One region of the Cellulomonas wangsupingiae genome, then DNA from elsewhere that is predicted to be linked to it. Evidence: riboswitches for the same ligand, from Rfam matches in the RefSeq annotation. Region 1 holds a riboswitch; the other holds the start of a gene.

Evidence for each region. Region 1 has a riboswitch for thiamine pyrophosphate ahead of NP075_RS01130 (thiamine ABC transporter substrate-binding protein). Riboswitches for the same ligand answer to the same signal wherever they lie in the genome.
Region 2: it holds a riboswitch for thiamine pyrophosphate, as region 1 does, so the genes downstream of both, thiM (hydroxyethylthiazole kinase) here and NP075_RS01130 (thiamine ABC transporter substrate-binding protein) in region 1, are expected to answer to the same signal.

The regions. Positions count from the first base shown of each region.
Region 1 covers NZ_CP101989.1:251,960-267,634, forward strand. Annotated here, with positions in the region: gene NP075_RS01105 (Na+/H+ antiporter subunit D) at 1-1,305, shown strand, start outside; gene NP075_RS01110 (Na+/H+ antiporter subunit E) at 1,302-1,877, shown strand; gene NP075_RS01115 (MrpF/PhaF family protein) at 1,874-2,413, shown strand; gene mnhG (monovalent cation/H(+) antiporter subunit G) at 2,410-2,817, shown strand; gene NP075_RS01125 (DUF4235 domain-containing protein) at 2,866-3,141, opposite strand; TPP riboswitch at 3,244-3,350, shown strand; gene NP075_RS01130 (thiamine ABC transporter substrate-binding protein) at 3,425-4,519, shown strand; gene NP075_RS01135 (ABC transporter permease) at 4,523-6,283, shown strand; gene NP075_RS01140 (ABC transporter ATP-binding protein) at 6,280-7,338, shown strand; gene NP075_RS01145 (SRPBCC family protein) at 7,417-8,169, shown strand; gene NP075_RS01150 (PASTA domain-containing protein) at 8,406-9,194, opposite strand; gene NP075_RS01155 (thioredoxin domain-containing protein) at 9,486-11,591, opposite strand; gene NP075_RS01160 (histidine kinase) at 11,747-12,271, shown strand; gene NP075_RS01165 (DUF4097 family beta strand repeat-containing protein) at 12,346-13,188, shown strand; gene NP075_RS01170 (ABC transporter ATP-binding protein) at 13,238-14,008, shown strand; gene NP075_RS01175 (ABC transporter permease) at 14,005-14,832, shown strand; gene NP075_RS01180 (GNAT family N-acetyltransferase) at 14,877-15,675, opposite strand, start outside.
Region 2 covers NZ_CP101989.1:1,793,486-1,809,160, reverse strand. Annotated here, with positions in the region: gene argB (acetylglutamate kinase) at 1-498, opposite strand, end outside; gene argJ (bifunctional glutamate N-acetyltransferase/amino-acid acetyltransferase ArgJ) at 495-1,721, opposite strand; gene argC (N-acetyl-gamma-glutamyl-phosphate reductase) at 1,718-2,788, opposite strand; gene NP075_RS08375 (quinone oxidoreductase family protein) at 2,865-3,848, shown strand; gene NP075_RS08370 (DsbA family oxidoreductase) at 3,845-4,597, shown strand; gene NP075_RS08365 (HAD family hydrolase) at 4,620-5,264, opposite strand; gene thiD (bifunctional hydroxymethylpyrimidine kinase/phosphomethylpyrimidine kinase) at 5,328-6,833, opposite strand; gene NP075_RS08355 (thiamine phosphate synthase) at 6,830-7,501, opposite strand; gene thiM (hydroxyethylthiazole kinase) at 7,498-8,334, opposite strand; TPP riboswitch at 8,326-8,424, opposite strand; gene NP075_RS08345 (TrpB-like pyridoxal phosphate-dependent enzyme) at 8,623-9,927, shown strand; gene NP075_RS08340 (hypothetical protein) at 9,958-10,467, opposite strand; gene NP075_RS08335 (ExeM/NucH family extracellular endonuclease) at 10,577-15,553, opposite strand.

The sequences.
Region 1 (15,675 bases):
TCCCTGGCGCAGGACCGGGAGGACGGCGAGCGGTTCGCGCCCATCTCGATCTTCCACCCGACGTACCTCGTGCTGTCCGCGGGCGTCGCGAACGCGTTCCTGTCGGGCGACCTGTTCAACATCTACGTCGGCTTCGAGATCCTGCTCGCCGCGTCGTACGTGCTCATCACGCTGTCGGGGACGACCGAGCGCATCCGCGCGGGCACGATCTACGTCGTCGTGGCGATCCTGTCGTCCGTGCTGTTCCTCGTGGCGATCGCCGCGGTGTACGCCGCGGTCGGCACGGTGAACCTCGCGCAGCTCGCGATCCGGCTCCCGGAGATCGACCCCGGCGTGCGGCTGGTGCTGCAGGCGATGCTGCTCATGGCGTTCGGCATCAAGGCCGCGGTGTTCCCCCTGTCGGCGTGGCTGCCGGACTCCTACCCGACGGCGCCCGCGCCGGTCACCGCGGTGTTCGCCGGCCTGCTCACCAAGGTGGGCGTGTACGCGATCATCCGCACGCAGACGCTGCTGTTCCCCGGCGGCCGGCTCGACGACATCCTCATGTGGGTGGCGCTGGCGACGATGGTCGTGGGGATCCTCGGCGCGGTCGCGCAGGACGACGTCAAACGTCTGCTGTCGTTCACGCTCGTCAGCCACATCGGGTACATGGTGTTCGGTGTCGCCCTGGGCAGCGTGCACGGGTGGACGGCCGCGATCTACTACGTCGCGCACCACATCACCGTGCAGACGGCGCTGTTCCTGGTCGTGGGGCTCGTCGAACGGTTCGGCGGGACGACGTCGCTCGACCGGCTCGGTGGCCTGGCGAAGATGACGCCGGTGCTGGCGGTGCTGTTCTTCGTGCCCGCGATGAACCTCGGCGGCATCCCGCCGCTGTCCGGGTTCCTCGGCAAGGTGGGGCTCCTGGAGGCGGGCGTCGAGCTCGGCACCCCGACGGGGTACGCCCTGGTCGTGGGATCCGTCGTGACGTCGCTGCTGACGCTGTACGCGCTGATCAAGGCGTGGAACAAGGCGTTCTGGCAGAGCCCGCCGGAGCCGCTGCCGGCCAACCACGTGCCCGCGCACATGGTCGTGCCGACCGCGGCGCTCGTGGTGTTCAGCCTGGCGCTCACCGTGTTCGCCGGCCCGTTGTACGCGTACACGGGCCGCGCGGCGCAGTCGCTCGCCGACCGCCTGCCGTACATCGAGGCCGTCCTGCCCGACGGGCAGCGCGGCGAGGGCGAGTCGCAGCGCGCCGCGGACGAGGGCGCCGACGACCCGGACGGGGCCGAGGCCGAGGACACGCGCATCGGGGGTGACGGATGAGCCTGCACCCGCGCCGGGCCGCCTGGCGCTTCCAGTGGGCGACGATCGCCTGGCTCACCGTCGTGTGGGTGCTGCTGTGGGGCGACGTGACCTGGGGGAACGTCGTCAACGGCGTCCTGCTGGGCCTGCTGGTGACCCTGGGCCTGCGCATGACGCCCGTCGACTTCCACGGCCGCGTGCACCCCGGCGCGCTGGCCGTGCTCCTGGGCCGGTTCGTGTACGACCTGGTCCGGGCGTCGTTCGAGGTCAGCATCGTGGCGCTGCGGCCGCGGTACACGCCGCGCGGCGCCGTGATCTGCGTGCAGCTGCGCAGCCACTCCGACATCTACCTGACGATGACGGCCGAGCTCGTCTCGCTCGTGCCCGGCTCGATCATCGTCGAGGCGCACCGGCTGACCGGCCGGCTGTACGTGCACGTGCTGGACGTCGAGACGAGCGGCGGCATCGAGAAGGCGCGGCAGAACGTCCTCGACCAGGAGGCGCGGGTGCTGCGGGCGCTCGCGTCCGACGACGAGCTGGAGGCGGCCGGCCTGGGACGCGGCCTGCGCGCGGTGCAGGGGGTGGCGGGATGAGCCCGTTCGACGTCGTCGTGGTGGCGTGCAGCGTGCTGCTCACCCTGGGCGCGGTGCTCGCGATCGTGCGTGCCGAGAAGGGCCCGTCGATGCTCGACCGCACGATCGCGCTCGACATCGTCGTGACGACGATGATCGCCGGCATCGCGCTGTACGCGGCGTACTTCCGCCGTGCGGACGTCGTGCCGCTGCTCGTCGTGCTCTCGCTCGTGGGCTTCGTCGGGTCGGTGACCGTCGCACGGTTCGCGGCCGTCGAGCCCGAGGGCGAGGGACGCGTGCGTACGCGCGAGGAGGTCGCGGCCGAGGAGGCCGAGAAGCGCCGCCTCGAGCAGGAGGAGGAGGAGTCGCGCCGCCGGCGGCGGCACGCGGCGGAGAGCGAGGCGCTCGCCGCCGCGGACGGTGCCGGGGCGGCCGGGCCCGTGCCCGAGCCGCCGGCCGGGACCGACGAGCCCACGCCGCACGGCTCCCGCGCGACCGTCGAGCCGGAGCCCGACGACGAGCACCACGGCGGCCCGGCCGACGAGGAGACGCGATGACGCAGGAGTTCTGGACCACCCTCGCGGACGCCGCCTCGATCGTCTGCCTGCTGGGGGGCGCGTTCTTCGCGTTCGCCGCGGGCGTCGGCGCGCTGCGCTTCCCGGACCTGCTGGCGCGCATGCACGCCGCGACGAAGCCGCAGGTCCTCGGCCTCATCCTCGTGCTCGTCGGCCTGGCGCTGCGGCTGCGGGAGGGCGGCGCGGTGTGGGCGCTCGTGCTCGTCGCGATCTTCCAGATGCTGACCGCGCCGGTCGCGGCGCACATGGTCGGCCGGGCCGGCTTCCGCACCGGCAAGGTCCGCAACGACCTGCTGGTGGTCGACGAGCTGTCCCGCGACCTGGACGCGACGCGCCCCGGGGAGACGCTCCCGGACGGGACGCGCTCGGACCCGTCCGCCCGCTGACGGGCCGGCCCCGGCGCCGCTGCGCCGGGGCCCGTCCGTGTGCGGGGACTAGCTGCTGCGGGCCGCGCGCCCGGCGAGCTTCGCGGCCCCCCGGGTCGCGAGCACGCGGGACAGCGAGACGGCCGCGCCGGTGATCGCGGCGGCGGTGGCGACCTCGCTGAACTTCACGTCCTCGGCCATGGAGTCGGCGGCGGGCGGCTTGTGCCCCCGGGTCTTCTCCCACACCTTGTCGATGACCTTGTTGACCGCCCACACGGCCGCGAGCGCGACACCCGCGCCCACGATCTTCGCGACCATCGACTGCTTGTTGTTCTCGTCCGACATGCGTGTGCCTTTCGTCGTCGCTTCCCCGGACGCTACCCGGCATCGGACGATCGCACAGGTCGGGGATAGGATCGCCGGTGAACGACAGGGGAGCGTCGGACGCCGGGCCCGTGAGGGTGCGGCGCGAGGACGCTGAGAGTGCGGACCACCGCAGACCCTCGAACCTGATCCGGGTGATACCGGCGTAGGGAGTCGGGCATTCTCTCCTCCCGTGGTCGTCGTCCCGCCACCACGGGACGGCGACCACGGGACCCCTCCGACGACGACGGAGGACGACCGCTTCATGACCACCCCCCGCACCACCCCACCCCTGCGCCGCGGCGCCGTCGCCGTCGCGGCCGGCTGCTCGCTCGTCGCCCTGACCGCCTGCTCCGCGATCGGCGGTGCGAACGCCGACGACGAGGCGAGCGCCGCCGGCACCGTGACGCTCGTGACGCACGAGTCGTTCGGGCTGTCCGAAGGGCTGCTCGAGCAGTTCGAGGACGAGACCGGGCTGAGCGTCGAGATCGTGCAGCAGGCCGACGCGGGCGCGCTGGTCAACCAGCTCGTCCTGACCAAGGACGCGCCCCTGGGTGACCTCGTGTACGGCATCGACAACGCGTTCGCGTCGCGCGCGCTCGACGAGGGCGTCGTCGTGCCCGCCGACGTCACGGCGCCCGCGGGCGCCGACGCCGCGGCCCACGCGGTGCCCGGCGACGACGACGGCGCGCTGACCGCGATCGATTTCGGCGACGTGTGCCTCAACATCGACACCGCCTGGTTCGCGGCGCAGGGCGTGCCCGAGCCGACGACCCTGGACTCCCTGCTCGACCCGGCGTACCGGGACCTGCTCGTCGTGCCCGACCCCGTGACGTCGTCGCCCGGCCTGGCGTTCCTGCTCGCGACCGTCGGCGCGTACGGCGAGGACGGCTGGGTCGACTACTGGGCGGGCCTGCGCGACAACGGGCTGCAGGTCGCCGACGGCTGGTCCGAGGCGTACTACACGGACTTCACGGCGGGCGGCGGCGACGGGCCGCGACCGGTCGTGCTGTCGTACGCCTCGTCCCCGCCGTTCACGGTGCCCGAGGGCGGCGACGAGCCCACCACGTGCGCGCTGCTCGACACGTGCTTCCGCCAGGTCGAGTACGCGGGCGTGCTGGCCGGGGCCGCGAACCCCGAGGGTGCCGCGCAGCTCCTGGACTTCCTGCTGTCCGACGAGGTGCAGGCCGACATCCCCGTGTCGATGTACATGTACCCCGTGAGCTCGTCGGTCGACCTGCCGGACGAGTGGGCCCGGTGGGCGCCGCTGTCCGACGCGCCCTACTCGGTCGCCCCGGGCGACATCACCGAGCACCGCGAGCAGTGGCTGACCACCTGGTCCGACACGGTGATCGGCTGACGCGTGCCCACTCCCGCGCAGGCCATCGCCGACCGTCCCGCACCCGGGGCGGTCGGCGGTGCGCCCGTCGGCGGGCGCGGGTCGCCGGGGCGTCGGGGGTCGGCGGCGTGGCCCCGGCGCCTCGGGTGGACCGTGGCCGTCGCCGTGCCGGTGCTGTTCCTCACCGTGTTCTTCGTGTGGCCGGTCGCCGAGATCGTCGGGCGGGGGTTCGTCCTCGACGGGCGGTTGGACCTCTCCGGGTTCGGCGAGGTGTTCGCGCGGCCGCGCACGTGGCGCGTCGTCGGGCAGACGCTCGCGCAGGCGACCGTCGGGACGCTCGGCGCGCTGGTGCTGGGCCTGCCCGGTGCGTACCTGCTGCACCGTTGCCGGTTCCGCGGGCGCGGAGCGCTGCGCGCGTTCGTCACGGTGCCGTTCGTGCTGCCCACCGTCGTGGTCGGCGTGGCGTTCCGCTCGCTGCTCGTCGACGGCGGCCTGCTGGGCGGCCTGGGCCTCGACGGCACGTTCACCGCGATCGTGCTCGCGCTCGTGTTCTTCAACTACGCGGTGGTCGTGCGGACCGTCGGGGGCATGTGGGAGCGGCTGGACCCGCGCGCCGAGCAGGCCGCCCGCGCACTGGGTGCCTCGCAGTGGCGCGTGCTGCGGACCGTCACGCTGCCCGCGCTCGGGCCCGCGATCGCGTCGGCCGCGTCGCTGGTCTTCCTGTTCTGCGCCACCGCGTTCGGCACCGTGCTCGTGCTCGGCGGGCGGCGCTTCGGCACGGTCGAGACCGAGATCTGGATCCAGACCACGCAGTTCCTCGACCTGCGGGCCGCCGCCGTGCTGTCGGTCGTGCAGCTCGTCGTCGTCGTCGGGGCGCTGGCCGTCGCCGGGCGCGCGCGGGCCCGCACCGAGCGCGCGCTGCCGCTCGGCGGCCCCGAGGCCGCGCACCCGGTGCGCCTGCGCGACCCGCTGGACGCCGTGGCGGTCGCCGTCACGGCCGTCACCGTCCTGGGGCTGCTCGCCGCGCCGCTGGTCAACCTCGTCGTCCGCTCGCTGCGCACGCCCGACGGCTGGGGGCTGGGCAACTACGCCGCGCTCGCGGTGCCGCAGGACACGCTCGCGGTCTCGGCGTGGCAGGCGGCCGGGACGTCGGTGCGCACGGCCGTCGACGCGACGCTCCTCGCGCTGCTCGTCGGAGGGCTGGTCGCGCTCGTCGTGTCGCGCCGGCCGCGCCGGAACTCCGCCCGGCGCGCCGTCGCCGGGCTCGACGCGCTGTTCATGCTGCCGCTCGGGGTGTCCGCCGTGACCGTCGGGTTCGGGTTCCTCGTGTCGATGGACGCACCGCTGGGGCTGCCGATCGACCTGCGGACCTCGGGCGTGCTGGTCGCCGTGGCGCAGGCCGTCGTCGCCGTGCCGCTCGTCGTGCGGACCGTGCTGCCCGTGCTGCGCGCGATCGAACCACGCCAGCGCGAGGTCGCCGCGACGCTCGGCGCCGCGCCCGGGCGCGTGCTGCGGACCGTCGACCTCGCCGTCGCGCTGCGGGCGCTGGGGCTCGCGCTCGGCTTCGCGTTCGCGGCGTCGCTGGGGGAGTTCGGCGCCACGTCGTTCCTCGCGCGGCCGCAGGACCCGACGTTGCCCGTCGTGATCTTCCGGCTGCTGGGACGTCCCGGTGCCGAGAACTACGGCGCCGCGCTCGCGGCGTCGGTGCTGCTGGCCGCGCTGACCGCGGCCGTCGTGGCCGTGTGCGAGCGGCTGCGCCGCCCGGGGATCGGAGGTGCTTGGTGAGCGACGGGCTGCAGGTGCTCGACGTCGTCGTGCGGTACGCGGGCGCCCCGGCGCCGGCCGTCGACGGCGTCGACCTGACCGTGCCGACGGGCGAGGTCGTCGCGCTGCTCGGGCCGTCCGGGTGCGGCAAGTCCTCGCTGCTGCGCGCGGTCGCCGGGCTCGAGCCGCTCGCCGGCGGCGACGTCGCGTGGGACGGGGTGTCCGTCGCCGGGGTGCCCGTGCACCGGCGCGGCTTCGGCCTGCTGTTCCAGGACGGGCAGCTGTTCGCGCACCGCGACGTCGCCGGCAACGTCGCGTACGGGATGCCGACGCTCGTGCGCCGGGACCGGGCCGCACGGGACGCGCGCGTCGCCGAGCTGCTCGACCTCGTCGGCCTGCCCGGCACGCAGCGCCGCGACGTCGCGACGCTGTCCGGCGGCGAGCGCCAGCGCGTCGCGCTCGCCCGCGCGCTGGCCCCGCGCCCGCGGCTGCTGCTGCTCGACGAGCCGCTGTCCGCGCTCGACCGCGCGCTGCGCGAACGTCTCGCGCTCGACCTGCGCGAGGTGCTGACCGCCACCGGCACGACAGCGCTGTTCGTCACGCACGACCAGGACGAGGCGTTCGCCGTCGCGGACCGCGTCGCCGTCATGGACGCCGGCCGGCTGCTGCAGGTCGCGGCCCCCGCTGCGCTGTGGGCCCGGCCCGCGTCGCGGCGGGTCGCGCAGTTCCTCGGGTACGAGGCGTTCGTCGACGTGCCGTCGCCGGGTGCCGACGCCCCCGCGGCCGTCCGCGCGCTCGTCGACGCCGCCCGTGCCGCCGGGGTCGCGCTGCTGCCCGCCGGGGGCCTGCTCGCGCTGGCCGCGGGCGCGTTCGTCGTCGCGCCCGGCGCGGCCGACGGCGTCGTCGTCGGGACGGTGCGCGTCCTGCGCTCACGCCGCGGACGCACCGAGGTCGTCGTCGACGTCGACGGGGTCGGCCGCGTCAGCGCGCTGGCCCCCGCGGGCTGGACGTGCGCGCCCGGGGCCGACGTGGCCCTGCACGCCGATGCCGCTGCGGTCGCGGGGCTGCCGGGCTAACGTCAGACCACCGGGTGCGACGTCGTGGTCCGTCGGCCGGCAGAGAGCTGCACCCACCGACACAGCGAGGTGAACGGTATGCCCCTCCAGCTCCGTGAGATCGTCTCCGTCGACATTCCTGCCCCCGTCGCCACGGTCTGGGAGCACCTGCGCGACCCGCAGCTGATCCGGCGGTGGTTCGGTTGGGACTACGACGGGCTCGACGCCGAGATCCGCGAGATCTTCGTCGACGACGTGCACGAGGAGAGCCACGAGGCCGACGGGACGCAGACGCGCACCCTGGTCTGGCGCAACCACGACCGGCTCGTGGTCACGTCGCGGGAGGACGAGCCGGAGCGCACCCACGTGGCCGTCCTGCGGCCGGGCGACGGCGGCCTGCCGACGTTCGAAGCGGCCTTCGACGAGCTGGACGAGGGCTGGACCCAGTTCGTCCAGCAGCTCGCGTTCGCGCTGCGGGTCCACCCAGGGGAGGACCGGGTGTCGCTGCAGGCGCACGGGCTGGACGCCGGCGACCGGCGCGAGCCGCTGCTGTTCCGTGCGGGCCTGCACGGCGTGCGCGGCCTGCCCGTGGGTGCGCACGTCGAGGGGACGCGCCCGGACGGGTCGCGCGTCGGCGGGACGCTCGTCTACAAGACGCAGCACCAGGTCGGGATCCACCTGCACGGCATCGCCGAGTCGCTGCTCGTGCTCGTCATCCGCCCGGCCGGGGAGCGGCCGCCGCACGGGACGGTCGACGCGACGCTGTCGACGTACGGGCTGGACCAGGATCTGCTCGCCGAGTCGCGGCGGCGGTGGGCCGGGTGGTGGGGGGTGCGGACGTCGGCGGTGTGAGCCAAGGGCGTCGGGCTGCGGTGCCGGGCGGCGTGAAGGGTCACTCACAGGCGAAGCGGTGAGCACGACGTCCTGGGGCGCCGTGGCTGCTTCGTACTCAGGACCGCTACCCGCGGTTCGCGAACCGCTGTGTGTCGCACGTGCCAGCCGAGTGATTGCAGGCACGCCGCGGGAGGTGGGGCGTCGTTATGAACACGGACACAAGTCGAGTTCGGAGATTCTGGGCTAGCGTCGGGTCACTGCTGGGTCCAGAGTCCGCAGGCGGCGGACACCTCCAGACCCTCACCAGCGCGCACATCGATCGTCACTCCAGCCGGCGCGTACCCGATGAAGTCGTTGTCGATGATCTCGCCCCCACCGGTTGTGCGCGACCAGTAGCAGTCTTTGATGTCTGTGCCAGTCGTCTTGTACGTCCCGACCGGGATGTCCGTGCCGACCTCGTACGTGCCAGAGTCGAAGACCTGGCCAGCGTCGACCCTGGTTTGCATGTCGGTGAACATCCCCGAAAACTCCGGGCAGGCTGCGACGAACTCGCCCATTGGGACAAGGGTGACGCTGGACGGTAGGTGCACTTGTCCGCTGGTCACGGCGTTGTACGCCAACTCGGCGGCCGAGAACCGCGGGTCGCCGATCGCTGTCCGGTACGGTCCGCATAACTGAGCCTCGCGCTGCGCCGCGGCCGCCTCAGCGATGAGTGCAGCTGTGGCGGCCTCTCGTTCCGCCTCGGCGGCCTGAGCGGCGGCCCTTTCGTCGGCCGACATCTCCAGAGTCACGAGCACGGCATAGCCCTCGCGCACTCGGGCCCCGGCTGCTGGGTCCTGCACGCTTACCGCCGAGCCTTCCCCCGAGCTGACCACGTCGAACCCAGCGCCCTCGAGAGCCTGCTTGGCGTCGTCGAGGCTCATACCGACCACGTCGGGCACTGCCTTCATGTCCACTGTCGGTGTGGGCGTTGGAGCCGCAGTTGGTGCCTCTCCCGGGCCGCCGCACGCAGTGATCATCGCCAGCAACAAGGTTCCGATCATGAGTGCACCGGTGTGCCGTCGCTGAGTCATGAACTGATGATCTACCGGCCCTCGTAGGCGTGTGCACCAAGTGTGACCGCAACTGCGAATTCACCCACCGGCGTCAGTGCCTGCCCGAACTTCCTGCCCCCACCGCGGGTAGCCCGCTGATGCTCTGCCGTTGATGCATAAGTGCAGCATCCGTGGACGCTCAAGCCCGCGGCGTCCTGGCCCTTCCTGCGATGAACCGCTGGCAGGTCTTGCTCGGGACGCGGTGTGTCACCGTCGCAGCATGGACGGCGGTTCGGCCGCCTACGTGCGGGTATCGACCGGCGCCGCGTCCTGGCGTCCGCCCAGTGACCGCCGCAGCGACTGCGGGTCGGTCTCCGGCAGGTCGCAGACGAACCCGCGGCATACGTACGCGGTCGGCTGCCCCTCGCGCAGCGGACGGTCCCGCAGCAGCGGCACCCGGTGCCCGACGCCGTCGGCCTCCGTGCCGCCGGTCCCCGCGTCGTCACCACCACCCACCGCGACGACCGCGCCCGGGGCGGTGCCGCCGCGCGCCGCGGCTACCAGCGCGTGCGTCGCCGGGTCGTCCGGGCGCCCCACGACCGCCACCTCGCGCGGTCCGTCGAGCACCGCCTCGGCCACGGCCAGCGCCCACCCGGCCGCCCGCGGGTAGCGCCCGGCGACCGCCAGGGGTCGGTCGAGCGCCTGCTCGGCGGCCTCGCGGTGCGCGCTCGACCCGCTGAGGGCGGCGTACGTGAGCAGCGCCCCGGCGGCGGCGGACGGTCCGGACGGCGCCGGCCCGTCGGCGATCTCCTGCGGTCGCTGGAGCTGCGCGAGGACCGCGTCGGTCTCGTCGTCGGCGGTGTCCCAGAACCCGCCCGCGTCGTCGCGGAAGTGGGCGAGCACGGCGCCGAGCAGCGCACCCGCACGCTCGAACCACGCCGGGTCGCCCGTCGCGGAGAACAGCGCGAGGTAGCCCTCGGCGACGTCGGCGTAGTCGGCCAGGACGCCGGGGGAGCGGCCGGCGACGCCGTCGCGTGAGGTGCGCGTCAGGCGGGGTCCCGTCGCGCCCGGGCGGACGTGCAGGGACCACAGCAGCTCGGCCGCGTCCGTCGCGGCCGACACCCACGCGGGCCGGCCGAGCAGCGCTCCGGCGTCGGCGAGCGCGGCGATCGCCAGCCCGTTCCAGGCGGCGACGACCTTGTCGTCCCGGCCCGGCTGGGGGCGGGCGTCGCGCGCCGCGAGCAGCCGGGCGCGGACGTCGTCGTACCGCGCGTGGTCGTCGGGGTCGGCGTGCAGGGTGAGCACCGACGTGCCGTGCTCGAACGTGCCGTCGGCCGTGACGCCGAACAGGTCCGCCGCCCACGCACCGTCCTGCGGCCCGAGGACGTCGGCCAGCTCTTCCGGCGTCCACACGTACGTCTGCCCCTCGACGCCCCGGGTGTCCGCGTCGAGCGAGGCCGCGAACCCGCCCTGCGGCGTGCGCATCTCGCGCAGCAGCCACGCGGCACCGTCCTCGACGACGCGCAGCGCGAGCGCGGACCCGGTCGCGCGCCACCGGTGCGCGTACACGCGCAGCAGCTCGGCGTTGTCGTCGAGCATCTTCTCGAAGTGCGGGACCGTCCACGTCGCGTCGACGGAGTACCGCGCGAAGCCGCCGCCGAGCTGGTCGGCCATGCCGCCGCGGGCCATCGCGTCGAGCGTGCCCTCGGCCATCGCGAGGGCGCGCTCGTCGCCGGTGCGGGCGTAACGGCGCAGGAGCCACTCGAGCACCATCGACGGCGGGAACTTCGGTGCTCCGCCGAACCCGCCGGACCGTGCGTCGTACTGGGCCGCCAGCGCGTCGAGCGCGCGGGCCGTGTCCGCCTCGAGCGACGCCGGGTCGAGCGGGCCGGGCGCGCCGGCCGGGCCCACCGACGCGAGCGCGTCGCGCAGCGCGGAGGCGTTGTGCGCGACGTCGTCGCGCTGCTGCGACCAGGCGTGCGCCATCGCCTGCAGCAGCTGCGGGAACGAGGGCATGCCCCCGACGGGGCGCGGCGGGTAGTAGGTGCCGCAGTAGAACGGCTCGCCGTCCGGGGTCGCGAACACGGTCATGGGCCAGCCGCCCTGGCCGGTCATGGCCTGGGTGGCGGCCATGTACACCGCGTCGACGTCCGGGCGCTCCTCACGGTCGACCTTCACGGCGACGAACGACCGGTTCATGAGCTCCGCGGTCGCCGCGTCTTCGAAGGACTCGTGCGCCATCACGTGGCACCAGTGGCACGCGGCGTACCCGACGGAGATCAGCAGCGGGACGTCGCGGCGGCGCGCCTCCGCGAACGCCTCGTCACCCCACTCGTACCAGTCGACGGGGTTGTCGGCGTGCTGCTGCAGGTAGGGGCTGGTGCTGGCGGCGAGGCGGTTGGCCATCACGGGATCCTTCCGGCGTCGTGGCGGTCCGGCCGCAGCCCACGGTCGCACACGGCCACGGCGCGCGCCCGGCGTCCGCGGCGCACGGGGCCCGCGGCGTCATCGTGGCGCGAGAGGAGGTTGTCATGACACCATCGTGGTGTCATGATGGCGTCATGGATCTCACGCACTACGTCGACGACCTCCAGCAGCGGCTGATCACCGCTGCCGACGCCGGCGGCGAGGACGCCCGGCAGCTCGCGCAGCGCCTGACCGCGCCGCTCGACGCCGCCGTGCGCCTCGTCCTGCTCGACGCGCTGTCCGCCGCGGCCGGGGAGATCTCGGCCGAGCTCGCCCCCGGGTCGGTGGACGTGCGGCTGCGCAGCGGCGACCCCGAGTTCGTCGTCACCACGCCTGCGGCCCGGGCCGACGCACCCCCGGCAGCGGCGCTGCCCGCGCCGCCGGAGCCGCCCGCCCAGCCGGGCGGCGACGCCGACGGCGCCACCACCCGCACCACCCTGCGGCTGCCCGACCACCTCAAGGCCCAGGTCGAGGTCGTCGCCGCCCGCGACGGCGTCTCCGTCAACACCTGGCTCGTCCGGGCTGTCGCGGCCGCGCTGGAGCGCGGCGCCGGCGCCGGCCCCGCGGGCCGTGCCCAGACGCGCGGCAGCACGACCCACCTCACCGGCTGGGTGCGCTGACCACGATCGCGCCCCGCCCACCATCCCGGTCCACCACAAGGCGACACCACCACGACACCATCCCTGGAGCCACCATGCCCACGTTCCCCGTCGCCGGACCCGTGCCGCTCGTCATCGACGTCCCGTTCGGCAACCTGCACGTCGTCGCGAGCGACCGCGAGGACGTCGTGGTGACCGTGCTGCCGGCCGACCCGTCCAAGTCCGGCGCCGTGCGCGCCGCGAACGAGACCCGCGTCGAGCGGGACGGCGACGGCGTCTCGATCGTCTACCCGGGGTCCTGGAAGCAGTACGTCCTGCCGTTCTCCGCCGGCGGTGCGGTCGTCACGATCGAGCTGCCCACCGGGTCGGACCTGCGGGGCAAGGCCGGGACGCTGTTCGCCGAGGGGCGCCTGGGCGCGGTCGACCTGATCCTCAACGGCGGCGAGGCCCGCCTCGAGGAGGCGTCCCGCCTGGACCTGAAGGTCACGGCCGGCAGCGTCGTCGTCGGCCGGATCACGGGTCCGACGCAGATCAAGGCGTCGGCGGGCGCGGTCCGCGTCGCCGAGATCGTCGGCGACGGGACCATCCGCGCGAGCAACGGCCCGACGAGCGTCGGCGCCGTCACCGGCTCGCTCGAGATCGTCGGCGCGCACGCCGAGATCGCCGTGGACCGCGTCCGCGGCGACCTGTGCGTCCGGTCCGCCAACGCCGGGATCCGCGTCGCGCACGTCGAGCAGGGCAGCGTGCGGCTCACCACGGCGTACGGCGGCATCGAGGTCGGCGTCCCCAAGGGGACGGCGGCCTGGCTCGACCTGACCACCGAGCACGGCACCGTGCGCAACCAGCTCACCCCCACCGAGGGCCCCGTCGCCGACGAGTTCACCGCCGAGATCCGTGCGAGCAGCGGCTACGGCGACGTCCTGGTCCGGCGTCCCTGACCCGACCGACCGACCGACCGACCGACCGACCGACCGACAGGAGCACACCATGACCAGCGACCTCGCCGTCGACGTGCGCGGACTGCGCAAGTCCTTCGGTGACCTGACCGTGCTCGACGGCGTCGACCTCGCCGTCCCGACGGGTACCGTCACCGCACTGCTCGGCCCCAACGGCGCCGGCAAGACCACGGTCGTCGGCATCCTGTCGACGCTGCTGCGTCTCGACGCCGGCACCGCGCGCGTCGCGGGGTACGACGTCGTCACGCAGGGGGCCGCAGTGCGCGCCTCGATCGGCGTCACCGGGCAGGTGTCCGCCGTGGACGACCTGCTCAACGGCCGCGAGAACCTGCAGCTCATGGCCTCCCTGCACCATCTGGGCCGCCGCGCGGGACGCGAGCGCACCGACGCGCTGCTGGCGCAGTTCGGTCTCACGGACGCCGCGGGCAAGCCTGTCTCGACGTGGTCGGGCGGCATGCGCCGCAAGCTCGACCTCGCGATGACGCTCGTCGGCACGCCGTCGGTCGTGTTCCTCGACGAGCCGACCACGGGCCTCGACCCGCGCAGCCGCCGCACGCTGTGGGACGAGGTGCGCGCCCTCGTCGCGGCCGGCACGACGATCCTGCTCACGACGCAGTACCTCGAGGAGGCCGACCGGCTCGCGGACCGCATCGCGGTGCTCGACGGCGGCCGCATCGTCGCCGGGGGCACACCGGCCGACCTCAAGGCTGCCCACGGCACGGGCTCGCTGGACGACGTCTTCCTGCGTCTGACCGAGCCCACCACCGACACGGACACGACCACGAAGGAGGTGGCCTCATGACCACCGTCGCGCTGCCCGCTCCCACCGCCGGCGCCCGTCCGCTGGCCGACACCATGATCATGGTCCGTCGCAGCCTGCTGCGGGCCGTGCGCTACCCGGGCCTGACCGCGTTCCTCGTCCTGGGGCCCCTCGTCGCGCTGCTGCTCTTCGTCTACGTCTTCGGCGGGGCGTTCGGCGCCGGTGTCGCCCCCGGCGTCGCGCCCGGGGCGGAGGCGCGGTCGGCGTACCTGGAGTACATCGCGCCGACGCTGCTGATCCTCACCATCGTCGGAGGTGCGCAGTCGGTGGCGATCAGCGCCGCGATGGACGCGTCCAGCGGCATCATGGCGCGGTTCAAGACGATGGCGATCTCGTCGGGGTCCGTGCTGTCCGGGCAGGTCGTCGGGTTCGTCCTGCAGGCCCTCGCGGCGGCCGTCCTGGTGCTCGCCGCCGCGCTGGCGATCGGCTACCGGCCGGGCGCGGACCCGCTGGACTGGCTCGCGCTGCTCGGCCTGTTCCTGCTGCTGGGGATCGCGCTGAACTGGCTGTGCGTCGGCATGGGGCTGAACGCCAAGAGCGTCGAGACGGCCAGCAACACCCCGATGCTGCTCATGCTCCTGCCGTTCCTGGGCAGCGGGTTCGTGCCCGTCGAGACCATGCCGGCCGGGGTGCGGTGGTTCGCCGAGTACCAGCCCTTCACGCCGATCATCGAGACGGCCCGCTCGCTGCTGGCGGGCGCCGCGCTGGAGACCACGACGACGGCCCTGGCCTTCGGCTGGTGCGTCGTGATCGGCGTCGCCGGGTACGTCTGGTCGCGGGTGCTGTACCGCCGCGAGCGGAACTGACGCCGGACGGCCCGCGACGCCGGTGCGTCGCGGGCCGAGGCGTGTCAGGCGGGCTCCACCCGCCGCTGCCACACCCCGCAGCCGCCCGCCGGACGGAAGCCCAGCGCGACGTTGATCGCGAGCATCCAGCGGTTCTCCTCGGCGTTCCACGTGCTGATGCGCCGCACCGCGGGGCGGCGCTCGGCCAGCTCCTGCAGCTGCACCGCCTTGACCAGCATGCCGAGGCGGTGGCCCCGGTGCTCGCGCAGGACGAGGGTGTCCTCCTGCCAGACGAACTCGTCGGTGTGCGGGGGGAACATGAGCTGCGAGTACGCCACCAGCCGGCCCGACGGCACGTGCTCCACCACGGTCGTCAGCAGCTGCTCGTCCCGGTCGAGGCTCTCGGCGTCGTCGTCGCGCACGCGCTGCGCGTCCCACGCCTCCTCCTCGACGTCGAGGCCGGCGGTCGGCTCGTCGGTGCTCATGCGCGTGTGCAGCTCGGCCATCTGGTCGAGCCAGCGGTCGGGGGTCGCGTCGGTCCAGGTGACGGTCCGGTAGTCGCGGCCCGCCGCGGTCGCGGCCGCCTCCCGGTGCGCCGCCAGCGCGTCGGCGTCGAGCGGGAGGGTCAGCCGCGAGTGGCGGGCCACCTGCTCGAGCTGCCACCCGTGGGCGAGGGCGAAGCGGACCGACGGGTCGTCGCGTGACACCCGGCCCTCGCCGGTGGGCGCGGACATCGTCGCGTCCCCGGGTGCCGGCTCGCTCGCCTGCTCGGTCTCGGTCATCAGGTGCGTGCGGCCGGCGCCCTGCGCGACCGCGAGCGCGGCGGCCAGCAGCGACGTGCCGATGCCCTGGCCGCGGTGGGCG
Region 2 (15,675 bases), 1.5 Mb from region 1:
CACGTCGACCTCGTGGCCGTCGACCACAGCGGTGCGGCGGCGGGCCTGGAACAGGCCGGCGTCCTCACCCGAGAGGCCCACCGCGTGCGGCGCGTGGGCGTTGAGCAGCCCGACCAGCTCGCGCGAGACCTGCCCCGTGAGCACCATGCGCACCACGTCCATGGCCTCGGGCGTCGTCACGCGCAGCCCACCGCGGAACTCGCTGGCGATGTCGAGCCGGTCGAGCATCGCGTTGATCTGCGGCCCGCCTCCGTGCACGACGACCGGTCGCAGGCCCACCTGGCGCAGGAAGACCATGTCCTCGGCGAACGCCCGCTTGAGCGTGTCGTCGATCATCGCGTTGCCGCCGTACTTGACGACGACGAGCGCGCCGGCGAACTGCTGCAGCCAGGGCAGCGCCTCGACGAGGACCTCCGCCTTCTGGTCGGGCCGCAGGTCGGTGCGGGTGTCGAAGACGAAGTCGTCGGGGACGCCAGGGTTCATGTCGCTGCCGCTCATGTGGAGTACGCGCTGTTCTCGTGGACGTAGTCGTGCGTGAGGTCGTTGGTCCAGACGGTCGCGGCCGCGTCGCCCGCGTGCAGGTCGACGACGACGTGCACCTCGCGGTCGGCCGCCAGGTCCAGCTGCGCCGGGTCCTCGTGGGCGCCGCCCGCGCGGCAGATCTGCACGCCGTTGATCGTCACGTCCAGCGCCGCCGGGTCGAACGGGGCGACGTCCTGCGGCACCGTGCCGACCTGGGCGATGATGCGGCCCCAGTTGGGGTCGTTGCCGAACATCGCGGCCTTGAAGAGGTTGGAGCGCGTGACGGCGCGCGCCACGGCCACCGCCGCGGCCTCGGTCGTCGCCCCGCGCACGTGGACGGCGATGTCGTGCGAGGCGCCCTCGGCGTCCGCGACGAGCTGGCGGGCGAGCGACGCGCAGACCCGCAGGACGGCGTCGGCGAACGCGTCGGCACCGGGCGTGACCCCGCTCGCCCCGGACGCCAGCAGCGTCACCGTGTCGGAGGTGGACATGCACCCGTCGGAGTCGACGCGGTCGAACGTCGCACCGGTCGCGGCCCGCAGCGCGGCGTCCGCGGTGGCGGCGTCGACGACCGCGTCGGTGGTGAGCACCGACAGCATCGTGGCCATGGCGGGCGCGAGCATGCCCGCCCCCTTGGCCATGCCGCCGACGACGAACGCGCCGTCCGGCGTCTCGACCCGCACGTGCGCGGTCTTGGGGACGCTGTCCGTCGTCATGATCGCGGAGGCGGCGTCCGGTCCCGCACCGGCGCCGAGCGCGGCCACGAGGGGGCCGATACCGGCGAACAGCTTCTCGCTCGCGAGCGGCACGCCGATGAGACCGGTCGAGCACACGACGACGTCACCGGCGGAGACGCCCAGCTCCGCCGCGACCTTCTCGGCGGTGGTGTGCGCGTCCTGGAAGCCGCGCGGGCCGGTGCCGACGTTCGCGCCGCCGGAGTTGAGCACGACGGCCGCCACCACGCCGTCCGCGACGACCTGCCGCGACCAGGTCACCGGCGCGCCGACGACGCGGTTCGTCGTGAACACCGCGGCACCCACCTGCAGCGGCCCGTCGTTGACGACGAGCGCGAGGTCGGGGTTGCCGGACGCCTTGAGCCCTGCGGTCACGCCGGACGCGCGGAACCCCGCCGCGGCGGTCACCCCGGGAGAGGTGCCGGGGGACGTGCCGACGAGGGCCGGGCCGAGGTGGTCGGTCACGGGGCGACTCCGTTCCGCGGCAGGCCGAGCGTCTCCGGCAGGCCCAGTGCGAGGTTGAGGGACTGGACGGCACCGCCGGCGGTGCCCTTGACGAGGTTGTCGATCGCCGTGACCGTCACGACGCGACCGGCCCGCGCGTCGTACGCCACCTGGACGTGCGCGGTGTTCGCGCCCGCGGTCGACGCGGTCGTCGGCCACTGCCCGGCGGGCAGCACGTGCACGAACGGCTCGTCCGCGTACGCCGCGCGCCAGACCTCTCGCAGCGCGTCGTCGTCCGTCGTCACGCCCGGCGCCAGGCGCGCGGTGGCGGTCGCGAGGATCCCCCGCGACATCGGCACGAGGACCGGCGTGAACGAGGTGCGGACGTCGTCCGCGCCCGCGGCGCGCAGGTTCTGCGCGAGCTCCGGGATGTGCCGGTGGCTGCCCCCGACCGCGTACGGCACGGCGGCCCCGACGGCCTCCGAGGCGAGCAGGTGCGCCTTGAGCGCCTTGCCGGCACCCGAGTACCCGACCGCGAGGACGGCGACGAGGTCCGACGTGTCGAGGAGCCCTGCGGCGACACCCGGCTGCAGGCCGAGCGTCACGGCGGTGACGTTGCACCCCGGGACGGCGATGCGGCGCGCGCCCGCCAGCCGGTCGCGGCCACGTGACGCGGTCGCCGCGTCGATCAGCTCGGGCAGCCCGTAGGTCCACGTGCCGGCGTGCTCGCTGCCGTAGTACGCCGACCAGTCGGCGGCGTCGACGAGGCGGTGGTCGGCGCCGAGGTCGAGGACCACCGGGTCCTCTCCCAGCGCCTCGAGCTCGGCTGCGACCTGCCCGCTGGCTCCGTGCGGGAGTGCCAGCACGACGACGTCGTGGCCCGCGAGCGCCTGGGGGGTCGTGGGCTGCAGGACGCGGTCGGCGAGGTCGACCAGGTGCGGGTGGTGCAGCCCCAGGGGTGTGCCCGCGCTGGAGTGGGCGGTGAGGGTGCCGATCGTCGCGTCCGGGTGGTCGAGGAGCAGCCGCAGGACCTCGCCGCCTGCGTAGCCGCTGGCCCCGGCCACCGCCACCGTGAACGTCATGTGCATGAACATACAGTCGGGTGCACACAAATACCAACGAACACGGGAAACGATCGCCCTCCCGAGGCGGCATGCTGTGGGCATGCGCGCCGTCATCGCGACCCGGGCCGGCGGCCCTGAGGTCCTCGAGCCCACCGACGTCCCGGACCCTGCTCCCGGCCCCGACGAGGTGCTGGTGCGTCTCGCCGCGGCAGGCGTCAACTTCATCGACACGTACCGACGTGCCGGTGTCTACCGTATGCCGTTCCCGCACGTCGTGGGGTCCGAGGGCGCGGGCGAGGTCGTCGCGGTGGGCGCCGACGTCACCACCCTCGCGCCCGGGGACCGCGTCGCGTGGGCGTCCGCCCCCGGTTCGTACGCCGAGCTCGTCACCGTCGCCGAGCGCCACGTCCTGCCCGTCCCCGCCACCGTCGACGACCGGACCGCGGCCGCCCTGCCGATGCAGGGCCTGACGGCGCACTACCTGGTCACCTCGACGTTCCCGGTCGCGCGGGGGCACGACGTGCTGCTGCACGGGGGCGCCGGGGGCGTCGGGCTGCTGCTGACGCAGCTCGCCGCCGCCCGCGGCGCGCGCGTCGTCGCGACCGTCGGCTCACCCGACAAGGAGCACCTCGCCCGGGCGGCGGGTGCCGCGGAGGTCATCCGCTACCGCGAGCTGTCCGACCTGCCCACCGAGCTGCCCGCCCTCGTGCGCGAGCTCACCGGCGGCCGCGGGGTCGACGTCGTGTACGACGGCGTCGGCAAGGACACGTTCGACGCGTCCCTCGCCTCGCTCGCCCCGCGCGGCACCCTCGTGCTGTTCGGCGCGTCCTCCGGCCAGGTGCCGCCGGTCGACCTGCAGCGCCTCAACGCCGCCGGCTCCCTGTACGTCACCCGGCCGACGATCGGCGACTACACGGCGTCGCGCGACGAGCTCCTGTGGCGGGCCGACGAGCTCTTCGACGCCGTGACCGCCGGCGCTCTCGACGTCCGCGTCGGAGCGACGTTCCCCCTCGCCGAGGCCGCCGACGCCCACCGCGCCCTCGAAGGGCGCGCCACCACCGGAAAGGTGCTGCTGCTCCCGTGACCCTCGACACCCCCACCTTCGCCGCCCCGCCGCGGACCGTGACCGTGGAGGTCTGGTCCGACGTCGCGTGCCCGTGGTGCTACGTCGGCAAGCGGCGGTTCGCCGCGGCCCTGCGCCGTTTCGCGCACCGCGACCACGTCGACGTCGTGTGGCGCTCGTACCAGCTCTCCCCGGAGACACCGGCGGGCCCGGGGCGGCCCGAGATCGACGCGCTCGCCGAGCTCAAGGGCCTGCCGCGCGACCACGTGGAGCAGATGTTCGCGCAGGTGGCGGCGCTCGGTGCCGCCGAGGGCCTGCGGTTCGACTTCGCCCGCACGCTCGCGTTCAACACGTTCGACGCCCACCGCCTGCTGCACCTCGCGCGGGCGGCCGGCGGCCCCGCGCTGGTGGACACGACCATGGAGGCGCTGTTCTCGGCGCACTTCGAGCAGGGCGTGGACCTGGGCGCCGACGGCGCGCTGGTCGCGATCGCCGCCCGCGCCGGGTTCGCCGCGCACGGCTGGGACGACGCGCGCGTCGCCGACGCGCTGGCCACGGGCGACGGCGGGGACACCGTCCGCGACGACCTGGCGACGGCAGCGTCCCTGGGAGTCACGGGCGTGCCGTTCTTCGTCGTCGACCGGCGGTACGCCGTGTCGGGCGCCCAGCCGCCCGAGGTGTTCGCCCAGCTGCTCGAGGCCGGGTGGCGCGAGGCCAACCCCCTGGTGCCGGCCCCGGCCGGCGAGGTGTGCACCGACGGGTCCTGCTGAGCGGCCCGGGCGCCGCGCGGGCTCACCGGACGCCGAGCATGAGGGAGACGAGCTCGCGCAACGAGTCCACGCGCACGTCCGCGAGCGCGGCGTCGGGGCGTCGGGCGTGCACGTAGCCCCACGGGCCGCGGCGCACGAGCGCCGTGCGCATGCCCGCGGCACGCGCCGGCAGGACGTCGTTGTCGAGCCGGTCGCCCACGTAGAGCACGTCGTGCGCGGGCACACCGAGGTCCGTCACGACGCGGGCGAAGAACTGCGGCGACGGCTTGGCCACGCCCCAGCGGGCCGACGTCGCCAGCAGGTCCACCTCGACTCCGGCGGCCCGCAGCTGGTGCTCGGCGCGCGCCGGCTGGTTGCCCGCGACCGCGACGAGGTACCCCGCGGCCCGCAGCGCCCGCAAGGTCGGCAGCGCGTCGGGGTAGAGGTCGTCCGGCCGGATCTCCGGTGGGGTCGACGGCGGGTCGACACCGACGTCGCGCCACACGTGGCTGTGCGGCTCGTCGCGCTCAGCCAGCGCCCCGAGCACCGCCATGAGGGCCAGCGGCGGCACACCCACCTCCCCGGCGACCTGCACCCACGCGCGCGTCTCGTCCACGAGCGTCTCACCGACGTCGAAGACGACGGCGCGCACGTCGGCCCACCGCGGACGCGGCCTCAGGTCATCCACGGCGGCCACCCTGCCAGGCCCGTCGCACCCGCGTCACCCCCGCGGCGCCCCCGCGTTCCCGCGTCACCCGACGGGTGCGAGCGGGCGCGCCCGCACCTGGTCGAAGAACGCGACCTCGTGCGCGCACGACGCCGCGTACGCGGCGAGCATGCGTGCGCGGGTCGCCGCACCCGCCTCATGCGCGGCGGCGTCGGCCAGGGCGGAGGCCTGGTCGGCCGCCGCCGCGAAGGCCGGGTCCCCGTAGGTGGCGACCCAGTCGCCGTAGGGGTGCGCACCCAGGTGGCCCGCGCGCGCCAGGATGCGCGCGCCGAGGTCCGCGTACAGGACGTAGCACGGCAGCACCGCCGCGACGACCTCGGCGTACGAGCCCGTCGCGGCGACGGCCAGCAGGTGGTCGACGTACGCGGTCGTCGCCGGGCCCACCGGGCCGGACCTCCCGCCGCCGGCGAGCCGCTCCTCGTGCAGCCGGGCCTCGATGTCGAGGCACCGTGCCGCGCCCTGCGCGAAGAACACCTGGGCCGCGGGGCCGGGCGCGACCTGGCTCGCCCGGGCGAGCACGCGGGAGTACTGCGCGAGGTACAGCGCGTCCTGGTGCAGGTAGGCCTCGAAGTCGTCCACGGGCAGCGTCCCGTCGGCCAGCCCGCGCACGAACGGCAGGTCGTCGCACGCGGCGCGCAGACCCGCCGCCCGCTCCCACGCCTCGCTGCTGAACGCGCGCGCCCCGAGCGTCGGCGCGTGGTGCAGGTGGTCGACGGGTCCCCGCCCCGACCCGACCGCGAGCGCCTCGCCGGCGGAGATGGCGCCGGTGAGCCACTCCTTCGCCTCGCGGACCGCCGTCACCCAGTCGGGCCGTCGTGGGCGCAGTGCCGCGACGGCGGCCGACAGCGAGCAGCCCGTGCCGTGCGTGCTGGTCGTGCGCACACGCGGCGCGTCCAGCTCGGTGAGCGTGCCCGCGTCGACCACGGCGTCCGGGCTCGCGTCCCCGGCGAGGTGGCCGCCCTTGAGCAGCACCGTGACGCCCGACCGGTGCGCGAGCCGCCGGGCCTGGTCGACCGCGTCGGGCCACGCCGTGGCGACGGGCTCACCGAGCAGCACGCCGAGCTCGGGCAGGTTCGGCGTCACGAGGTCCGCGAGCGCGACCAGCCGCCGCACGGCGTCCTCGGCGTCCGCGTCGAGCAGCCGGTCCCCGCTGCTCGCGACCATGACGGGGTCGAGCACGACGACGGGCGGGGTGGCCCGGCTCAGCCAGGCCGCGACCTCGTCGGCCACGGCCCGGGTCCCGACCATGCCGATCTTGACCGCGTCGACCGTGACGTCGTCGCTGACGGCGTCGAGCTGCGCGCGCAGGAACCCGACGTCCGGGACGTGCACCGCTCGCACGCCGTGCGTGTTCTGCGCGACGAGCGCGGTCACCACGGCCATGCCGTACGCGCCGTGCGCCGCGAACGACTTGAGGTCGGCGTGGATGCCGGCCCCGCCCGTCGGGTCGGTGCCCGCGACCGACAGCACCCGCACGCGGCTGCCCGTGGGGCGCGTACCGGTCGCGGGCCCGGCAGGTGCGGCGCTCACCGGGTCACCGCCGGCGCCGCGGCGCGGTCCCATGCCTCGACCAGGCGGGCCGCGGCGTCGGCGGGGTCCGTGGCCCCGCACACGGCGCTGACGACGGCCATGGCGTGCACCCCGGCGGCCCGCAGCGCCGGTGCGTCGGCCGCGCCGAGACCGCCGATGGCCACGACGGGACGACCGCCGGACGCGACGACCGCCGCACGCGCCCCGGCGACCCCGATCGCCGGCCCTGCCTCGGGCTTGGTGGGCGTGAGCCGCAGAGGGCCGGCCCCCAGGTAGTCGGCGCCCGTGGCCGCACGGACGTGCTCGGGCAGCGCCGCCGAGGCTCCCACCAGCGCGTCCGGGCCGAGCAGCGCACGGGCGTCGTCGACCTCCAGGTCACGCCTCCCCACGTGGACACCGTCCACGTGGGCGCCGCGGGCCCGTGCCGCGAGAGCGACGTCGACGCGGTCGTCCACGACGAGCGCCGCAGGACCCGCGAGACGCAGCGCGTCGGCCACCGAGAGGGTCAGCGCGACGAGCTCACGGGCGGTCGCCCGCTTGGCGCGCACCTGGACGGTGCCGACACCGGCACGGACCGCAGCGCCTGCGACGTCCGCGGGACGGTGGCCGGCACGTCCGCACACGTCGGCGTCCAGGACGAGGTAGATGCCCGCGGGCAGCGCGCTCATGCCGGCACACCGATCCGCTGCGCGGCCGCGACGCGGCACGCGAGGTCGTCCGGGGTCAGCAGGTACAGCTCGTCGAGGAGCCCGACCTGGAACGACGCGGGGCCGCGCGCGTCGATCACCGCGCGCTCGGCGGCGAGCCCCAGGGCCGTCGACGCCGCGACAGCCGCGGTCAGCGGCGGCGCGACCGACGTGAAGGCCGCGACGAGGCCGCCCAGCGCGCACCCGGCCCCGGTGATCGTCGTCAGGAGCCGGTCGCCGACCGCGAGCCGCACGTGCGTGGTGCCGTCGGTGACGAGGTCCACCGGCCCGGACACCGCGACGACCCCGCCGGTGCGCCGCGCGAGGACGTCGGCGGCGTCGGCACTGGTGTCGACGTCGTCGCGCGCGTCGACACCGCGACCGGCGGAGACGAAGCCCGCGAGCGCGCGGACCTCGCTGGCGTTGCCGCGCACCACGGCAGGACGCTCGCCGAGCAGGTGGCCGGCCAGCCGCGTCCGGACCGACAGGACGCCGACCGCGACCGGGTCGAGCACCCACGGCACCCCGGCCCCTGCGGCAGCCGCGACCGTCGGGGCGAGGCACGCCCGCTGGTCCGGCCCCGGCGTCCCGAGGTTGACCAGGACCGCACCCGCGGCGCCCGCGAGCTCCTCGGCCTCGCCCGGCACGCTCGCCATCGCGGGGGACGCACCGATCGCGAGCAGCGCGTTGGCGACGAGGTTCGTCGTGACCTCGTTGGTCAGGCACTGCACGAGCGGGGTGCACCGTCGCACCTCGTCGAGCGCCGCGCCGCACGCGGCGGCGAGGTCGTCAGGGGTGGGCAGGGCAGACGTCATGGCGGACATCCCTTCGCTCGTACGAACGAGATCAGGTTCGACGGGTGTGATCTCAGCCCTGCTCGGTACAGGGCACCCCGTGTCTCGCCGCCGACCCTAGCCGCCGGCGGTGACGCTGCCGAGAGCAGGTCTCGCCCTGCGGACGCCTCGGCGCCTCACCCGCCCGGGGACCCCGGGCGACGCGCGACCGCCGCTACGCTCACCGGTGCGGGTCGCCGGTGTCCCCCCGGGTGCCGTGCGCGGTCCGCGCCGACCAGCGCGCGTGCGCGCCAGAACCTGCGAGGCGACATGACCCCCGACACCACCCGACCCGCTCCGCTGACCGACCCGGTCGGCACCGTGGTGCCGTCCGCCGTACCGACGCACTGGTACAACCTGGCGGCGGACCTGCCCGAGCCGTGCCCGCCCGCCCTGCACCCCGGCACGCGGGAGCCCTTGACCCCGGACGACCTCGCGCCGCTGTTCCCCATGGCGCTGATCGCCCAGGAGGTGTCGACCGAGCGGTGGGTCGAGATCCCGCAGACCGTCCGGGAGATCTACGCGTCGTGGCGGCCGTCGCCGCTGGTGCGGGCGCTGCGCCTCGAGCGGGCGCTGGGCACCCCGGCGAAGATCTTCTACAAGTACGAGGGCGGCTCCCCCGCCGGCTCGCACAAGCCGAACACGGCCGTGGCGCAGGCGTACTACAACGCGGTCGAGGGCATCACGCGCCTGACGACCGAGACGGGCGCCGGGCAGTGGGGCGCATCGCTGTCGATGGCGTGCTCGCTGCTGGGCCTGGACTGCGAGGTGTGGCAGGTGCGCGCGTCGTACGACTCCAAGCCGTACCGCCGCATGCAGATGGAGACGTACGGCGCGATCTGCCACCCGTCGCCCTCGGACCTCACGGAGGCGGGACGCGCGATGCTCGCGGCCGACCCGACGACGACGGGGTCGCTCGGCATGGCGATCAGCGAGGCCGTGGAGGTCGCGGCGCAGGACCCGAAGGCCCACTACGCGCTGGGCTCGGTGCTCAACCACGTGCTGCTGCACCAGAGCGTCATCGGTGTCGAGGCCCTGGCGCAGCTGGACGAGATCGGCGAGAGCGCCGACGTCGTGTTCGGGTGCGCGGGCGGCGGCTCGAACCTGGGCGGCCTGGCCTTCCCCTTCCTGGGGCGCAACCTGCGCGACGGGACGACGACGCGCGTCGTGGCGTGCGAGCCGGCCGCCTGCCCGTCGATGACGCAGGGCGAGTACCGCTACGACTTCGGGGACGTCGCAGGGCTGACGCCGCTGCTGAAGATGCACACGCTCGGCAAGGACTTCGTGCCGCCGCCGATCCACGCGGGCGGGCTGCGCTACCACGGCATGGCACCGATGGTGTCGCACGCCTACGCGCTGGGGCTCATGGACGCGGTCGCGGTGCAGCAGGAGGACGCGTTCGCCGCGGGCATCGAGTTCGCGCGTGCCGAGGGCATCATCCCGGCGCCGGAGTCGACGCACGCCGTGGCCGCGGCGCTCACCCACGCCCGCGCGGCGACGACGGACGAGACGATCGTCATCGGGCTGTCGGGCAACGGGGTGCTGGACCTGCCCGCGTACCACGAGTACGTCTGACCGACGCCACCAGGAGCGCGTCGGGCGCGCTCACCCGCCCGCGGGCCGCCCGACGCGCTCGGCGACCGTCGCCAGGTCGTCGTCCGTGAACAGCGCGCGCGGCAGGAGCACGAACGCCGACGAGCCCCGCAGCCGCAGGACCACCGCCGACCCGCGCACGTGCAGCTCCCGGAAGGCGGCCCAGGTCGTCCGGGACGACCCGAGGGCGCTGGTCGAGAACAGCGCGTCGTCGGCCACCGCGGCGCTGACGGTCGTGCCGGGTGCCAGCGCGACGCGCAGCCCGCGACTCACGGACTGCCTCGCGCTGAGGCTCATGGCGATCGCGACGGCGGACAGCACCACGAGGCCAGGGGCGACGACCTCGAGGTCGACGAGGCCCGTGAGCGCGAGCAGGAGCCCGAGCACGAGGGGCACCGCCAGGATCGTCCAGGCGACGACCGTCGCCCGCAGCCGCAGCAGCAGTCCTGTGCCGTCGCGCGTCATGGCGCGCAGGAGGTCGGCGGTCACGGTGAGCGAGGCGGTGGTGGGCTCCGCGGTCATGGTGCACATCGTGGCAGCGCACGCGCACGCGCGTGGCAAGAACGCGGGGCGGACTCACGCGCCGAGGGGCGCGGCCGGGTCGCACCCGGCCGCGCCTCTCGGACCGGACTCAGCCGCGGACCGTGACCGTCCGGCTCGTGCTGCCCGCGACGTTCGCCGCGTCGTCGGGCACGAACACGGCCGTCAGGCGGTGCGACCCGCTGCCGAGGCCGCGCGGGACGGTCCCGACCGCCAGACCGAGGACGACGTCCGCACGCGCCACGACACGCTCGCCCTCGCGCAGCTCGACCGTGCCCTCCGGCAGCCGGGCGGTGTCCAGACCCACGGTCGCGACCCACACGGACGGGATCAGCCGCGGGAAGGGCGACTGGACCACGTCGAGCGACGTGCGGCTCGTGGCCTGCGCGACCGTCACCGTCACGGGCTCAGACTGCGAGCCCGCCACGGCGTCCGTGCCGGCGTAGCGTGCGACGACCTCGTACGTGCCGACGGGTGTGTCCGCCGGCAGCGTGAGCACCGCCCGTCCGCCTCGCAGCGACGCCGTGCCGAGCACGTCGTCCCCGGTGACGAACTGCACCGACCCGGTGACCGGGCCCGGCGACGTGACGACAGCCGTGAGCCGGACGCGCGTGCCGCGGGTACCGAACACCTGCGTGCCCGGCGACGCGGTGAGCGTCGTGGTCGACACCTCGCCGGCGTCCTCGACCGTGAACGGCACCGAGGCGGTCGTGCCGCTCGGTGACGCGACGACGGTGAGCTCGTGCCCGCCGGGCGCGAGGTCCGCCGGGACGGTGACGGTCACCTGCGCCGACGCGTCCGCGCCGTCGCCCCGGACCAGCGGGAAGCTACCGAGCGACACCTCGCCGAGGAGCACCTCGACCGACGTGTTCTCCGGCGCCCCGAGGCTGGTGAGGTTGATCCCGCCGACCGTGAAGGTGAGCTCGTCCCCGGGCGCGACCGGCTCGGTGAGCGCCGGCACCTCGACCGCACGCTCCGCGAAGTCCGGACCGATGCCGGGGTGCGCCTGCAGGTACGCGATCCAGGCGTCCCGGTCGATCAGGCCGGAGTCGGCCGTGCCGGTCCCCTCGGCGAGCACCCGGAAGTTGTCCCCGCCCTGGGCGAGGAACGAGAACGTCCCGATGCGGTACTCGGCCCCGAGGTCGATCGGCGCGCCGTCGACCGTGACCGACGTGATCCGGTCGCCGAGCTCGCGCGAGGCGTCGTACGTGTAGGTGACGTTGTCGGACAGCCCCAGCTGCAGGTACGGGCGGCTCGGGATCGTGCCGTCCGCGTTGGTCTGCCACTGCTGCTCCAGCATCGTCACGACCTGGGCCCCCGTGAGGGTGGTGGTCCAGAGGTTGTTGACGAACGGGAGCACCGCGTTGGCCTCGGCGTAGGTCACCGTGCCGTCGGGGGCGTGGAGCAGCTCGGCGCGCATGCCGCCCGGGTTGACGACGCCGATCTGGGCGCCGCCACGCTCGGGCGAGGCGAGCGTGTCGAGGAGGGCCTCCGCGACGAGCGAGCCGAGGGCCGACTCGCGGCTGCGGTCGTCCCGGCCCGTCGTGGTGCCGGGCGCGGAGCCGACGTACACACCGTCGACGTACTGCCCGCCGCTGAACGCCGTCGTGACGTCCGCCGTCACGGATCCCACGGGCTGCGAGCCGACCTCGGACGCGTGCGCGAGGGCGTCGGCGACGATCTGCGCGACCTCGGCGACCCGCGGGTAGGCGGCGACGAGCTCGGCGTCGGGCGTCGTCGTGCGCGCCACGTTCTCGGCCGTGGCGGCCGTGACACGGTCCGTCGTCGGGTCGTACGTCAGCACGGCCTTGCCGAGGAACTCGCCGTAGGAGCCGGTCTGCACGACCGGTCGGGTCGCGTCGCCGTCGCCCACCGGCCCGAACCACGCGTACTGCTTGTGCGTGTGACCGGTGAAGATCACGTCCACCGCGGCGTCGGTCCCGGTGACGATGTCGGCGAACGCACCGCCCGCCGCCAGCTCCTCCTCGAGGGTCGCGCCGTCGGGCGTGCCCGCGCCGGCGCCCTCGTGGTACTGCGCGACGATGACGTCGGCCTCGCCGTTCACCTCGTCGCCGTCGGTGAGCGCCGCGGCCACGCGGTTGACGGCCTCGACCGGGTCGCCGAAGTCGAGCCCCGCGATCCCGCCCGGGGTCACGAGGCTCGGCGTCTCCTCGGTGACGGCGCCGACGACGCCGACGGTCACGCCCCCCATCTCGAGCAGCGCGTACTCGTCCAGCGCGGGCGTCGTGGTGCCCGCCCGGTAGACGTTGGCACCGAGGTACGGGAACTCCGCGTTCTCGCCACCCGCGATCACGCGGTCGACCAGGTCGTCGTACCCCTTGTCGAGCTCGTGGTTGCCGATCGCCGACGCCCCCAGGTCCAGGGCGTTCAGCACGTCGATCGTCGGCTGGTCGTCCTGCACCGCCGACGCGAACAGCGACGCGCCGATGTTGTCGCCCGCCGACAGGAACGCGACCGGGCCGTCGGCCGCCGCGCGCTGCTGCTCGACCGTCCCCGCGAACTTCACCGTGTTCGCGTCGATGCGCCCGTGGAAGTCGTTGATGTTGAGGAACGTCAGGTCGACCGGGGCGTCGTTCGCGCCGGCGGCCAGGCCCACCACCACCGGGTCGTGGTCCGAGGAGCGGTACGCGTCGGGCGCCCAGTACGTCGTGCCGTGGTAGGCGTACCGGCTGTACTCGAGCGCGATCGACTCCTCGGCGTTGATCTCCCACACGTCGGCGCCGGTCGCGCGCGCCGCGGCCGCCTCGTTGAGCAGCACGTGGTCCAGCGAGCCGGCCAGGCCGTCGAACGAGTAGCTGTACTGCCCCGGGGCGAGGGTCGCGACGGCGTCGACGTACCCCGCGTCGTACAGGACCTGCAGCGGGTCCTCGAGCGTGTAGGCGTTGAAGTCGCCCACCAGCGCGACCGCCTCGGCGTCGCCCTGCACGGTCGGCACCCAGTCGCGCAGCGCCGTCGTCTGCCGCACGCGCGACTCGTTCGACGCGCCCTGCCCGTCGCCGGCGTCGGCGTCACCGGGCCACGGGCCGGCCGAGCCCTTGGACTTGAGGTGGTTGACGACGACGAGGAACGGCTCGCCGCCCTCGGTCGGCGTGAAGACCTGGCCGATCGGCTCGCGTGCGTTGCCGAACGCCTGGTCGTCCCCGCTCTGGTCGCCCAGCGCACGCGACGGGCCCGTCGGGCTCGCGGCGGCGGGCCGGTAGATGATCGCGTTGGTGATGACGTCCTGCTCGGCCGCAGGCGGCAGCTCGTCGGACGAGGGCACGTACGCCCAGGTGGTGGCCCCGGCGGCCGCGTTCAGCGCATCCACCAGCGTCGCGAGCGCCTCGTCCGGCACGCCGTCGACCCGCGCCGAGTTCTCGATCTCGAGCAGGCCCACGACGTCGGCGTCGAGCGCGGAGATCGCCGCGACGATCTTGGCCTGCTGGCGCGCGAGGTCCTCGGCGTCCCAGGCCCCGCGCTGGTCGCAGCCCGTGCGGACGGTCACGGGCTCCCCGCTGGGGTCCGTGTACGCGACGCACGACGCGTCCTGGTCACCCAGAGTCGTGAAGTAGTTGAGGACGTTGAACGACGCGACCGACAGGTCGCCGCCGACCGGCTCGGGCGCGGCGGTGCGGTCGTCCTCGAACGTCACCGGAGCGGGCCCGCCCGCGACGACCTGCGACGTCGGGTTCAGCTTCCACGCCTTGTTGCGGTAGTCGACGACCAGCGGCTGCATGACCTGCACGGCAGCGCCGACGCGCACGGGGTTCTCGAGCGAGACGTACGGCGGTGTGAGGCCACCGTTGCCGGCCCCCAGGTAGTTGGTCGACGCACCGTCGTCCAGCACGACCCCACGCGCGGCGTTGTCGGCGAGCGCCGCGGCGGCCTGCGCCGACCCCGGGCGACCCACCTCGGTCGGCTGGACCAGCGGCGTCGTGCCCGTCGCCAGGCCGACCTCGCCGTACTGGTTCGTGCTGTACGTGTCGGAGACGGTCAGGTCACCGGTCGGCGCGAAGAGCATCGACTCGAGCGTCTCGCGGGCCGCCGCCGTCGCCGGCCACGGCGCGCTCACGGGCACCGGTGCGTCGGCCGCCGGCAGGACCTCGACGTCGGTGGCCGCTGCCACCGTGACCTCGGTCAGCCCGTCGAACTCCGAGACCGTCCCGGTGACGCGCAGGTGCTGGCCCGTCGAGACCTGCCCCACCGTCGCGGGCGAGTACACGAAGACTGCGTCGGACCCGGTGCGCGACGCCACGTCGCCGCCGCCCGTCCCCGGGGTCTGCAGGACGTACCCGGCGAGCCCGCCGGTCGGGTACGCGGCGGTCACGACGCCGGACGTCGTGACGAGCACCCCGACCAGGGGCGAGGCATCGGCGTTGCCCTGGATCTGCGCGATGGTCGCGGCCTGCGGGTCCGTCGGCTCCTGCGGTGCGGTGCCCGCGGGGGTCGGCGTCGGTGCCCCGACCGTGAAGTCGGCCGCGTTGTCGGCCGTGTGGCCGTGCGCGGCGTCACGGGCGACGGACGTGGCGTTCGTCGTGGCCGGCGCGCGGCCGGCACCGGCGTACGACGACGCCGTCGGGCCCCAGCCCACGAGGTCGACGACGACGTCGACGTCGGCGCACCCGGTGGCGCAGGTCAGCGCGGTCTGACCCTGCACGAGCGCGACCTTGCCGTTCGTGCCGCTCATCGGCACACCGGTGCCCTCGAGGTCGACGGGCACGTCGGGCGCGGCGGTGTTGCTCCCGAACGCCTGCCCGACGACGAACGTTGACCCTCCCGGCACGCTGCCGCTCAGCGGCGTGACCTGCCACGAGGCACCCGTCGCCGACGCGTACTGCAGCGAGTACCCGGTGAGGTCCACGGGCGCGTCGCCCGGGTTGACCAGCTCGACGAAGTCCCGGTCGTACGGGGCGCCGGAGTTGCCGCCACCGCCGTAGACCTCGTTGACCAGCAGCGGTGCATCCGTGGAGACCGCGCCCTGGGCTGCTCCCGCGGTGGCCACGCCCCCCGTGAGCAGCAGGGCGAGCGCCGTGAGCGCTCCGGTGGCCGTTCGTCGTCGTGCGTGCACGGGAGTCCCCTCGTTCCGGCGCGGTGAGGGATGACGGCGAACGACGCCCCGGCGCGCGAGCAGGTGCGGCCGCCACCTGGACGACCGACCTCACCATGCGTGGTTCACCCGATACGCCGCAA